DNA from 3 places in the Mesorhizobium sp. P2_E9 genome. Region 3 is predicted to be linked to each of the others. Evidence: predicted binding sites of a transcription regulator. Region 3 holds the regulator's gene; each other region holds the start of a gene.
What was found. Region 3 encodes PhoB, which activates phosphate uptake and scavenging genes when phosphate is short. Its sites were predicted from a motif close to TGTCATNNANCTGTCAT; they were not measured.
Positions count from the first base shown of each region.

Region 1: AC1D05_RS00015 (LTA synthase family protein) is a predicted target of PhoB. The motif match lies at 2,309-2,325, and genes of this name have one in related genera.
Region 2: AC1D05_RS20940 (acid phosphatase) is a predicted target of PhoB. The motif match lies at 2,144-2,160, and genes of this name have one in related genera.

Region 1 is NZ_JBFUET010000001.1:2,245-6,422, reverse strand. Features, by position in the region: gene AC1D05_RS00030 (acyl carrier protein) at 1-141, opposite strand, end outside; gene fabG (3-oxoacyl-[acyl-carrier-protein] reductase) at 341-1,078, opposite strand; gene fabD (ACP S-malonyltransferase) at 1,138-2,085, opposite strand; gene AC1D05_RS00015 (LTA synthase family protein) at 2,364-4,178, shown strand, end outside.
Region 2 is NZ_JBFUET010000011.1:106,748-110,925, reverse strand. Features, by position in the region: gene AC1D05_RS20950 (putative bifunctional diguanylate cyclase/phosphodiesterase) at 1-644, opposite strand, end outside; gene AC1D05_RS20945 (cytochrome-c peroxidase) at 778-2,046, opposite strand; gene AC1D05_RS20940 (acid phosphatase) at 2,255-3,787, shown strand; gene AC1D05_RS20935 (Lrp/AsnC family transcriptional regulator) at 3,900-4,178, opposite strand, start outside.
Region 3 is NZ_JBFUET010000005.1:299,058-303,235, reverse strand. Features, by position in the region: gene pstB (phosphate ABC transporter ATP-binding protein PstB) at 1-493, shown strand, start outside; gene phoU (phosphate signaling complex protein PhoU) at 519-1,226, shown strand; gene phoB (phosphate regulon transcriptional regulator PhoB) at 1,246-1,935, shown strand; gene AC1D05_RS11705 (ROK family protein) at 1,948-3,192, opposite strand; gene xylF (D-xylose ABC transporter substrate-binding protein) at 3,464-4,178, shown strand, end outside.

The DNA.
Region 1 (4,178 bases), on a different contig from region 3:
GAACGCCATGACGAGTTCGACCGTGTCGAGGCTGTCAGCGCCCAGATCATCGATGAAGCTCGCCTGCTCCGTCACTTTGTCGGCATCGACGCCAAGGTGCTCGATGACGATCTTCTTGACGCGCTCTGCGGTGTCACTCATTTGGGGCATCCTCGTCTTTTGTTTGTCTGTCTTCGTTAGCGGGCAGAATGCCGCTAATCAAGCTGAAAGATGGTCCTGCCGGAAACGCAACGGCCACGGACCGGTTTTTGCCCGAACCGCCGGGTTGCGGGCCGCATTACACGAAAAATGGCTGAGGTCCAAGGCGAAATGGTCTCTTTTCACAGCCCCGCTGTATCCGTCAAATCATCGCCATGCCGCCGTTGACATGGATGGTCTGGCCGGTGACGTAGGCGGCTTCGTTGGAGGCGAGGTAGGCGACGGCGGACGCCACTTCAACACTCGTGCCCATGCGGCGCGTTGGAATCGCCGCCATGATCGCCTCTTTCTGCTTGTCGTTGAGCTTGTCGGTCATTGCCGATTCGATGAAGCCTGGGGCAACGCAGTTGACGGTAATGTTGCGGGTGGCGATCTCCTGCGCCAGCGATTTGGAGAAGCCGATCATGCCGGCCTTGGAGGCGCAGTAATTGGTCTGGCCGGGATTGCCGGTGACGCCAACCACCGAGGTGATGTTGATGATACGGCCATGGCGGCGGCGCATCATCGGATGGGTAAGTTCGCGGGTCAGCCGGAAAACGGCGGTCAGATTGACTTCGAGCACGCTATCCCAATCGGCGTCCGACATACGCACGAACAGGCCGTCCTTGGTGATACCGGCATTGTTGACCAGGATATCAACGCCTTCGAGTTCGGCCTCCGCCTTCTGGCCAAGCGCCTTGACCTCGTCGCGGTTCGACAGATTGGCCGGGAACAGTTTGACCCGGTCGCCGAGTTCGCCGGCCAAGGTCTCCAGTTTCTCGATGCGGGTGCCGTGCAGGCCGACAATGGCGCCTTGCGCATGCAGCACGCGGGCAATCGCCTCGCCGATGCCTCCCGATGCTCCGGTGACGAGTGCCTTGCGGCCGGTCAGTTCGAACATTTTTGTCTCCTGATCTGAGAGAACAGCCTTCACACGGAAGGGGTCAAATCGCCAGTGGATTATGCAAGTGCGGCCAGCGCGGCCTCGACATCGGCCGATGTGCCGACCGACGCGGTAGCGATATCGCGGTTGATGCGCCGTGCCAGGCCCGACAGCACCTTGCCGGCACCGATCTCGTAAAGCGCTGCAACGCCGTTGGCGCCGAACCATTCCACCGTTTCGCGCCAGCGCACACGGCCGGTTATCTGCTCGACCAGGCGCCGCGCGATCTCGTCGGGATCACTGGTCGGGGTCACGGTGACGTTGGACAGCACGGGCACCGCCGGCGCATGTTTCGTTACCCCGGCGAGCGCGTCGCGCATGACATTGGCCGCCGGCGCCATCAGCGCCGAATGGAAGGGCGCCGAGACCTGCAGCATCAGCGCCCGTTTAGCGCCCTTTTCAGTGCACAGTTTCGCCGCCAGTTCGACCGCGGCCTTGGCACCGGAAATCACCAGCTGGCCGCCGCCATTGTCGTTGGCGATCTGGCAGACCTTGCCGGCCCCTTGCGCGGCCTCGGTGCAAGCGGCTTCGACATCCGCCTGCTCCAGCCCGATGATCGCCGCCATCGCGCCCTCGCCGGCCGGCACCGCCGCCTGCATGGCGTTGCCGCGGATGCGCAGCAGCCGGGCGGCATCGGCAACGGAAACAAAACCCGCGGCGGCAAGGGCCGAATATTCGCCCAGCGAATGGCCGGCGACATAGGCGACCTTGTCCTTCAGCGAGAGACCGCGCGCTTCCAGCGCCCTGATCGCCGCCAGTGACACCGCCATCAGCCCCGGCTGCGCATTGGCCGTCATAGTCAGCGTCTCTTCCGGACCTTCCCAGATCAGCTTTGACAGGTTTTCGCCGAGCGCGTCGTCGACTTCCTGAAAGACCCTGCGCGCCTCGGGAAAGGCATCGGCGAGATCCTTGCCCATGCCGACAGCCTGGCTGCCTTGTCCCGGAAAGGTGAATGCAATGGCCATGCGAGGGCTCTCCAAGACTGGTTTGCTTGCCTGATAACACGAGTTTTTCCTGCCTGTGGCGCAAGGCAGGCCGCCAAGTCAAGCCCGGTTCAGCCCAGCCCCAAGTCGCAACCATGCGCCGAGTGCCTGTTCCGAAAGGGCTTTTTGGCGATCACTCCTGATGAAAACCGCTCACGAATCGTTTGCTGGCTCTTCTTATTTCCGCCACAGGCGCTAGCTTTGCGTGACAATTATATGACAATCGAGTGACTTGGGTTGTCGCTGGGTGGGAAGTTAAAGTGGCAAAGAGTTCGAAACGCGCAGGTAAAGCCGCGCCTCAGTTCCTGGAAGACGATCCGTCGACCGGCTACCTGCCGGGCCGGAGATGGCCTGTCGTCCGTTACGGATTGATCAGTCTGGCGATCTCAACCATCCTGGTGTTTGCCATCGAACTGATCGTACGCGGCGACTTTGCCGGCACGGTCTCCTTCTTCCTGCAGCCGCTCAAGCCGGGCTGGACGACCATCGTCGTGTTCGCGCTGATCCTGATCGGCGTCGACGCCGTGCTCGGCCGGAGTCATCAAAGCCTGATGATCGTCGCTCCATTGACCCTGTCGCTGGCCTTTGTCGGCCACCAGAAATCGCATTATCTCGGCGATCCGCTCTACCCGACGGATTTCCTCTATGCCCGCCAGATCGTCGCCCTGCTGCCACTCCTGGTGCGTGACCGGCCGATGACCGCGCTCGCCATGGTCGTCGGCATCGTCGCCGGCCTGTCGCTGCTCGTCTATGGCTGGCGGCTGTGGCGCCGCAAGGTTCCCGCGCTCAGCCGCAAAGGCCGCCTTGCCCGGCTGACGCTGGCCGTGCCGCTGCTCGCCTTCTTCGTCTCGATAATGGACTATGCCACTTTCTCCTGGACAAGGGATCGGCTGCAGATCATTCCGATCATGTGGGACCAGAAGGAAAACTACGCCTCAAACGGCTTTGCGCTTGCCTTCGCGCTCAACGTACCGATGGCGCATGTCTCGGCACCTTCAGGCTATTCGGACAAGGCGATCGCGGCGATCGACCGGCCGCAGGTGACGGCCTCGGTGCCCGACGAAAAGCCCGACATCATCGTCGTCATGAGCGAATCCTTCTGGGATCCGACCAAGCTGCCCGGCGTCTCCATCACACCGGATCCCATTCCCACCGTGCGGGCGTTGCGTTCCGGTTCGATGTTCTCGCCTGAATTCGGCGGCATGACCGCAAACATCGAATTCGAGGCGCTGACCGGTTTTTCCAACGCCTTCCTGCCGGCTGGCAGCATTCCCTACCAGCAATATGTGCGCACGCCGACGCCTTCGATGGCGACCTTCCTGAAGAGCGAGGGCTATCGGGCGCGCGCCATCCATCCCGGCACCAACTGGTTCTGGAACCGCGGCGCGGTCTATGCCGATTTCGGCTTCAACGATTTCAAGTCGGAAGAGACGCTGCCGCCGATGGAAAAGCGCGGACCGCTGGCATCGGACGCGGCGATGACGGATGAGATCATCCGTGAAGCCGACGCCAGCGAAGACCCGGTGTTCTTCTTCGCGGTCAGCCTGCAGAACCATGGTCCTTATGAACCGAACCGCTACTACAACCCGACCCACGCGGTGCAGGCGCCGATCAGCCAATGGGCGCGCGACTCGTTGCTGAGCTATGCGGAGGGTTCAGCCGACGCGGACCGCGGCCTTGAACGGCTGATCGAATGGGCCAAGAAGCGCTCCCGCCCCACCGTCATCGCCTTTTTCGGCGACCATCTACCGCCGCTGGGGCCGGTCTATGTCGAAACCGGTTTCCTGAAGGACAATGTCGCGCCACGTAAGGAAGCAACGCCGCAAGACGCATTGGAGCATCATCAGACACCACTGGTCATCTGGTCGAACCGCTCCGGTTCGGTGGAGAACCTTGGCGCCGTGAGCCCGGCCTTCCTGCCCTATCATATCCTCACCACCGCGGGGATTACCCATCCCTATTACACGGGTTTTCTGGGCGAGATGCGTCAACACTACCGCGTCGTCGACCGCAACCTGCTGCTGACCCCGGCCGGCGAGGCCACGCCCGACTGGTCGCGTCAGAAGGAGATCGAC
Region 2 (4,178 bases), on a different contig from region 3:
ATGAAATCGGTGTTGTCGCAGGTGATGAGCTCCTTGGTGCCGATGATCGGCACGTTGAGCCCGTCGATGGCGCTCGAATTCGGATAGTTGGCCTTCAGCCAGGCAAGCTGCTTTGCCAGCTCATGGTATTCATAGGTCTCGACCTCTTCCGGCGGGCGGGTCAGCGCATCCTCATCGAGCTTCGCGTGCTTGGCGCCGGCGGCGGCATCGGATCTCGCCTTGGCATTCACGATCAGCTGGTCGAATTGGAGGATCGGCTCCTCGAGCTTGCCGGTCACCGCGTCGAAGCGGTCCGGATTGAAATCCAGCGGCAGGAAGTAAACCTCGGAAATCGAGACGTTGTTGGCGAGGTTGTTGTAGATCTGCTGGATCGTCGCGCGGCCTTCGTCGCCCAGATTGGTACCGTGCCGGTCGAGGTTTCGGACGCTGGGCAGATAGGTCAAGGTCCGGACATTTTCATAGACGGCCCGCAAGGCGTCTTCGACCGTCTTGGCCGTCGCTCTGGATGCTGCCTGGGAATTCTCGAGATAGCGCTCCTTGGCCAGCGCGAAATTTCGCTGGGCATCGATATGCAAGGCCGCCAGCGTCGCCGCGCCGGTCAACAGGATCACAACAAATCCGGCCGCTCGCCTGAATGCGTTCATCAGCGTCCCACCATCGAGTGACGAGGGATACCGCAGAGCGGTTTAGGAAGCGCTAATGGTATATGTCTTTCTTTACCGGTCCGAGCGTTGCGGCGCATCGCCGGGGCGGGCAGGCCAAACCTGGCAAGGCGGTTCAGTTCGCTGGCGCTGCCTGTTGGTCGGCGTCGGTGAGCGTGCCGAGAAAGGCGACGATGTCGTCGATCTCGGCGTCGGTCAGCGCCGGTTTGTCGCCGGGCTTCTTGCCGTTGAACGGCGGATCCTGATTCAAGTTCGGCCAGTAAGCCTTTGGCAGATCGTCATATTGCCTGACCGTACCGTCGGCGTTTTTGGGGTACCAATGGCCGGGATCGGTATCGCGGCTGGCGTAGAAGGCGACGGCGTCGCGCAGCGTGTGGAAGGTGCCGTTGTGGAAGAAGCTCTTGCGCAGCGCGACGTTGCGCAGCGTCGGCGTCTTGAACAGCCCGCAATATTCGCTGCGGCCGTGGAAGTCGGTGCGCAGCGGGCCGCACAGGCCGAGATCGACATAGGCCGGATCGGCGTTGGCGGGTATCGCCGCGTTGCGCGGTACGGCGATGGCGATCAGGCCGAAATCGGTGAATTGCGGCGGCTCGCCGTCATTGGCGGGTTCGCTGAGGTGACAGCTGGCGCAATTGCCTTTGGTCTCGTCCTCGAACAGCGCACGGCCGCGCATCTCCTGCGCCGTGAGCTCAGCCTTGCCGGCGAGGAAAGCATCGTAGCGGCTGGAATAGGGGTAGAAATCGGCGGCACTCTGCTCGAAGGTGCCAAGCGCCTCGGCAGCGGCGTCGAAGGCATCACGCGGGCGGTCGAACACGTCGGCGCCGAAGGTTGCTTTGAACGCGTCGGCATAGGCCGATTTGCGCAAGGCGGCGGCGACGGCGGCTTCGTCCTTGTTGGACATCTCGAAGGGCGAGAGCAGGGGGATCTTCGCCTGGTCCTTGCCATGGTCGGCGCGGCCGTCCCAGGTCAGGCCGCCGGTCGGACCATTGTCGACGCTCTCGTCGCCTTCGTCTTCGGAATCGTAGAAATGTTCGGTGAAGGCGGGCGCCGCCTGGAGATAGCGCAAAGAGGGGACGGCGCGCACGCCCGGCTGGTCGAGGTTTGGCCCACCCATTTCGACCGGCGCGGCCGAGGCCGGGCCGAAGGCGTGGCGCGGGTCATGGCAGGACGAGCAGGCCTGCTTGCCGGATGCCGACAGCGCGGGGTCGAAGAACATTTTTTTGCCAAGCGCGGTCAGTGCCTCGGCGCGCGCATAGGCCTGCACGCGCGACATCGGGCCGGGGTGGACGCCATCCGGTGCTGCCGTGTTTGCGGGCGCGGCGAAGCTTACCACCGATGCCGCGGCGATTACTGCCGCCCGGCTTTTCCATCGTCCCATTGCCATAGCTGCAGTCCGTTTTCGATCCCGCAACTAAGTATCCTGTGCAACGGATTCATGACCCGGCCTGACGTTCACGAAACCGTGTTCGAGGGGTCGGCAAATGTCACAAAGGTGACAAGGCATGGAAGTAGCTCAATTCCTGTATTTTCGTTGCCCATGCGTGCCGTCCTTCAGCCAGCCACGAGGCATCTTCCCCATGACCCAATCGACCATGACCAGGTCCTTTCTCTCGCTCTGCCTCGCCACCACGGCCCTGGCATCGCTCACCCCCACCGCCAACGCAGCCCCTCCCGGCTACGACAAGATCGACACCGTCGTCGTCATCTACGCCGAGAACCGCAGCTTCGATAATCTCTATGGCGGCTTCCCCGGCGCCAATGGGCTGGCCAATATTACAGCCGACCAGGCGCGCCAGCTGGACCGTGACGGCAAGCCGCTTGCCGAACTGCCGCCGGCCTGGGGCGGGCTGACCGGCAAGGGGGTGACGCCTGTTGTGACCGAGGCGCAGTCGGCGCATCTCGCCAATGCCAGCTTCGCCATCGACGATGCTGCCGGATTCAACGAGAAGACCTCCGTCATCACCCGTGATCTCTGGCACCGCTTCTACCAGGAGCAGATGCAGATCGACGGCGGGAAGAACGACAAGTTCGTCGCCTGGGCTGATTCCGGCGGTCTTGTCATGGGCCATTATGACGGCTCCGTCCTGCCGATGTGGGCCGTGGCGAAGAAATATGTGCTGGCCGACAATTTCTTCCAGGGCGCCTTTGGCGGCTCCTTCCTCAACCATTTCCAGATCGCCTGCGCCTGCGCGCCGGTCTATCCACATGCCGACACCAGCCCGGTGAAGGGGCAGATCGCCGTCGTCGAGGCTGATGGCAAGACGCTGAAGGTGGCCGACAACTCGCCGGCCTCGGCCCTCGGCGGCGCGCCGAAATTCGTCAATGACGGTGCCATCACGCCCGACTTCTACGCCGTCAACACCATGCAGCCGCCCTATCAGCCGAGCGCCAACAAGCCGATCGAAGGCGGCGACAAGGCCTTGGCCGATCCAGCACAGCCGACGACGCTGCCGCCGCAGCACGACATCACCATCGGCGACCTGCTGTCGCTCAAAGGCATAGACTGGGCCTGGTACTCCGGCGCCTGGCAGGCAACGCTCGACGGCAAGAACGCGACGCCTGTGCCGAACTTCCAGTTCCACCATCAGCCCTACAATTACTTCGCCGCCTACGCGCCCGGCACAGCCGCGCGGGCCGAGCATCTCAAGGATGGCGGCATGGATGGCGTTGCCTTCATCAAGGACATGGACGACGGCAAGCTGCCGGCGGTCACCTTCTACAAGCCGCAGGGCAATCTCAACGAGCATGGCGGCTACACCGATGTGGCGAGCGGCGACCAGCATCTCGCCGACCTCGTTTCGCATCTGGAGAAGAGCCCGCAATGGAGCCACATGCTGGTCGTCGTCACCTATGACGAGAATGGCGGCTTCTGGGACCATGTCGCGCCGCCCAAGGCCGACCGCTGGGGACCGGGCAACCGCATCCCGGCCTTCATCATCTCGCCCTATGCGAAAATGGGCACGGTCGACCACACGCAATACGACACGACGTCGATCCTGCGCTTCATCACCGCGCGCTACGATTTGCCGGTGCTGACCGGCATCGTCGCCCGCGACAAGGCGCTGCGCAACAACGACCAGCCGCCGATGGGCGACCTGAGTGCCGCGCTTGATCTCAGCCGGTAGAGCAATTCCAGGAAAAGTGTGAAACGGTTTTCCGTCCGGAATTGCGTTGAAACAAAGAGTTAGAGCGGTTTGCCGTTTCCGTGAAACGGTGAACTGCTCTAGGCTTGGGCGGTTAACCGCCTGATCGCCGGATCAGCGCGCGGCCGATCGGCTTTGGCGTCTCGCTGCGCAGCACCAGCGCCGTGGTGACGGCACCATGGCGCGCCACGGCGTCGACGATGGTTTCAAGGTGGGCGGGCGAGGGCACAACAACCTTCAGGATGAAGCAGTCCTCGCCGGTCAGCCGGTGCACCTCGGTGATCTCAGGCATTTCGGCGAACTGCTTCAGGCAGGGGCGGATGTGCTCATGCGTGGTTCGCACGCGGATGATGGCCATCATGCCGAGGCCGAG
Region 3 (4,178 bases):
CATGGTGTTCCAGAAGCCGACGCCGTTCCCGATGTCGATCTATGAGAACATCGCCTTCGGCGTCAGGCTCTATGAGAAGATCAGCAGGGCCGAGATGGACGGCCGCGTCGAGCAGGCGCTGAAGCGCGCAGCCCTGTGGAACGAGGTCAAGGACAAGCTCAATGCCAGCGGCCTCAGCCTGTCAGGCGGCCAGCAGCAGCGGCTGTGCATCGCCCGCACGGTGGCGGTGAAGCCGGAAGTCATCCTGCTCGACGAGCCGGCCTCGGCGCTTGACCCGCTGTCGACCGCCAAGATCGAGGAACTGATCGACGAGTTGCAGGCCGACTACACGATCGTCATCGTCACCCACAACATGCAGCAGGCGGCGCGCGTCTCGAAGCAGACCGCCTTCATGTATCTGGGCGAACTGGTCGAGTTCGACAAAACCGAGAAGATCTTTACGTCGCCTCGCGAGAAGCGCACGCAAGACTACATCACCGGCCGCTTCGGCTGATCGCACGCATACGAGGACCAGGATCATGGCCGAACACACAGTCGCAGCCTTCGACGAGGATCTCGGACAGATCAGCAGGCTGATCAGCGATATGGGCGACCTCGCCGGCTCGATGGTCGGCGGCGCCACCAAGGCGCTGCTGAATTCCGACAACGCGCTGGCACAGCGTGTGGTCTCCGACGATGCCATCATGGATGCGCGCCAGCGCGAACTCGACGACCGCGCCATCACGCTGATCGCCAAGCGCCAGCCGATGGCCGACGATCTGCGCCATGTCGTCGGCTCGATCCGCATGGCCGGCGACCTCGAGCGCATTGGCGACCTTGCCAAGAACATAGCCAAGCGTGTCGGCACCGTCGGTCTCAGCGCCACGCCGCGCGACCTGTCGCATTCCATCGACGCCATGGCACAGCTGGTGCTGATCCAGGTGCAGGGCGTGATCGAGGAGTATGCGGCGCGCGATGCCGCTGCCCTGGCGAAGCTGCGCGCCGACGACGAACGCATCGACGTCAAATACACCTCCGTCTTTCGCGAACTGCTGACCTACATGATGGAGGATCCGCGCAACATCACGGCGTGCACGCATCTGTTGTTCTGCGCCAAGAATCTCGAACGCATCGGCGACCACGTGACCAACATCGCCGAAAACGCCTACTATGTCCTGACCGGCACGCAGTTGCCCGCCAATCGTCCCAAGCAGGATGAAACGGCGATGTCGGCGCCAGCGGCCTGACGCAAGAGGTGACCAATCGATGATCGCGCCACGCATTATGGTGGTGGAGGATGAGGAGCCGCTGGGGGTGCTGCTCCGTTACAATCTTGAATCCGAAGGCTACCAGGTGGAGGTGGTGCCGCGCGGCGACGAGGCTGAGATCCGCCTGCAGGAGAACGTGCCCGACCTTCTGGTGCTCGACTGGATGGTGCCGGCGGTGTCCGGCATCGAACTCTGTCGCCGCCTGCGGATGCGGCCCGAGACCGAGCGGCTGCCGATCATCATGCTGACCGCGCGGGGCGAAGAAAGCGACCGCGTACGTGGGCTCTCGACCGGTGCCGACGACTATCTGGTCAAGCCGTTCTCGACGCCGGAATTCATGGCTCGCGTCAAGGCGCTGCTGCGCCGCGCCAAGCCGGAAGTTCTGTCCAGTGTGCTCAAGGTCGGCGACATCGTGCTCGACCGTGAATCGCACCGGGTCTATCGCAAGAAGAGCGAGATCCGGCTCGGGCCGACCGAGTTCCGCCTGCTCGAATTCATGATGCGTCATCCCGGCCGCGTGTTCTCGCGCAGCCAGTTGCTCGACAATGTCTGGGGCGAGACGATCTACATCGACGAGCGCACGGTGGACGTGCACGTCGGCCGGTTGCGGAAGGCGGTCAACAATGGCCGTATGCCGGACGTCATCCGCACCATTCGCGGGGCGGGCTACGCGATCAGGGAAGATTGAGCGGGACCTGATTCAGGCAACGTTCTTTCCGGTGCCAGCTCTCGCCTGCACGCCCGGTGCGAAAATCTCCTGGTCGACGAAGGTCAGCGCGCGCATGGCGCAGCCTTCGCGGATCAGAGGCAGTTCGTTCGGCTCGGTGTCGAAGGAAATCGATTTCGAGTGCTGACCGCCGGCGGTCTGCGCGATCGCTTCGCGCAGTGCCGGCTCGATCAGGTCGAAGGCGGCGGCACTGACGCCGACCATGGCGACGGGCGCGGGATCGATCAGCGCGAACAGGCTGCCGAGCCCATAACCCAGTGCCTCGCCGGCCTTGCGGTAGGCTTCGCGCTCAGGCCCGTCGCGTTCGCGTGCCGTCGCGGCCAGCGCCCGCATCTGCGCGTCGCTGACATCGGCCACTGGCTCGGTGTCCTCACTGAGCTGCCTGGCGTTGCGCCAGATGGCATAGTTGCCGGCATAGGCCTCGACGCAGCCGCGGCGTCCGCAACGGCAAAGCGCGCCGCCGGGCCGATGGATCATGTGACCGAACTCGCCGCCCGAGGAATGGGTGCCCGTGAACAGCTCGCCCTTCAGCACCAGGCCCATGCCGATGCCGTGCGACAGAAGGATGGCGATGAAGTCGTCGCGGTAGCGCTCGGGATCGCGCCAGCGCAGCGCCACCGCCATCATGTTGCAGTCGTTTTCCATGGTGGCGGGGATACCGAACTCGGCCTCGAGTATGTCGGCGAAGGCGATGTTGGTCTGCGGCGTGATCGGAGACCAGAGCATCGCCCGGGCCTCGGTGTCGGTGATGCCCTGGATCGCCAGCGCGATGCGGGCGACGCTGCGCACGTCGATATCGGGATCATCGAGGCGCCGCCGCACGATGGCGACGCATTCGCCGATCAGCGCCTCGCGCGACATGGTCAGCGTGTCCAGCCGGCGCTGTTCCTCCGATACGACCTGGCCGGCATAGTCGATGACGGCGACGGAGAGGAAATTCAGCGACAGCACCACGGTCATGACAGCCGCGGCCTCCGGATTGAGGCCGAGGCCGACCTGCGGCCGGCCGCGCTTGAGCGCGCCGGCCTCGCTCGGCTTGCCTTCGGCCAGGATGCCTTCGCCGATCAGGTCGGAAGAGATCGCCGATATGGTCGAGTGGCTGAGGCCGGTGGTCGCGGCAATCTCGGTGCGCGAGGGCCGACCGGCCCGGCGCACGGCCGCAATCACCATGGCGCGGTTGCGCCGGCGCAGATCGTCGTGGCGGATTCCGACCGACATGTTTTCCCACATCCTCCCGGTCGCCGCGGTTCCTCCGGCCCCTCGAACGCTGCCGACGACACGGTCAAATACTGGCAGAAGCGGCCCGTCCTGTCATTTATTTATTCCGAGGCTCGAAAAAAATTCACAAGGACATCAAAATCCATCAGAATCGTTGTTGACAGCGTTCCGGTGTTCGATCAGTGTTTTTTCGAGGCTCGAAAAAATAGAGCCTTTGTGCCGGCCTTAGGGCCAGTTTGGTCGCGCCATACGCGGCGCAGGGAGGAATATCATGAAGAGATTCACAGCCGCCATCCTGGCGGGTGTCGCCATGTCGCTGACGCTTGTGTCGGTCGCGCAGGCGAAGGACAAGGTCATCGGCGTTTCTTGGTCCAACTTCCAGGAAGAGCGCTGGAAGACCGACGAAGCCGCCATGAAGAAGGCGATCGAGGCCGCCGGCGACAAGTACATCTCCGCCGATGCGCAGTCCAATCCCGGCAAGCAGCTTACCGATGTCGAGAGCCTGATCTCGCAGGGCGCCAATTCGCTGATCATCCTGGCGCAGGATGCCTCGGCCATCGGCCCGGCCGTGCAGAAGGCGCTGGACGAAGGCATTCCGGTCGTCGGCTATGACCGCCTGATCGAGAACAAGGACGTCTTCTACCTGACCTTCGACAACAAGGAAGTTGGCCGCTTGCAGGCGGCTGCGGTGTTCAAGGCCAAGCCGGAAGGCAACTACGTCTTCATTAAGGGCTCGGGCGCCGATCCGAATGCCGACTTCCTGTTCTCGGGCTCGATGGAAGTGCTCAAGGCGGCCATCGACAGCGGCAAGATCAAGAATGTCGGCGAGGCCTATACGGACGGCTGGCTGCCCGCCAACGCCCAGAAGAACATGGAACAGTTCCTGACCGCCAACGACAACAAGGTCGACGCCGTCGTCGCCGCCAATGACGGCACCGCCGGTGGCGTCGTCGCGGCGCTGACGGCACAGGGTCTCGCCGGCACAG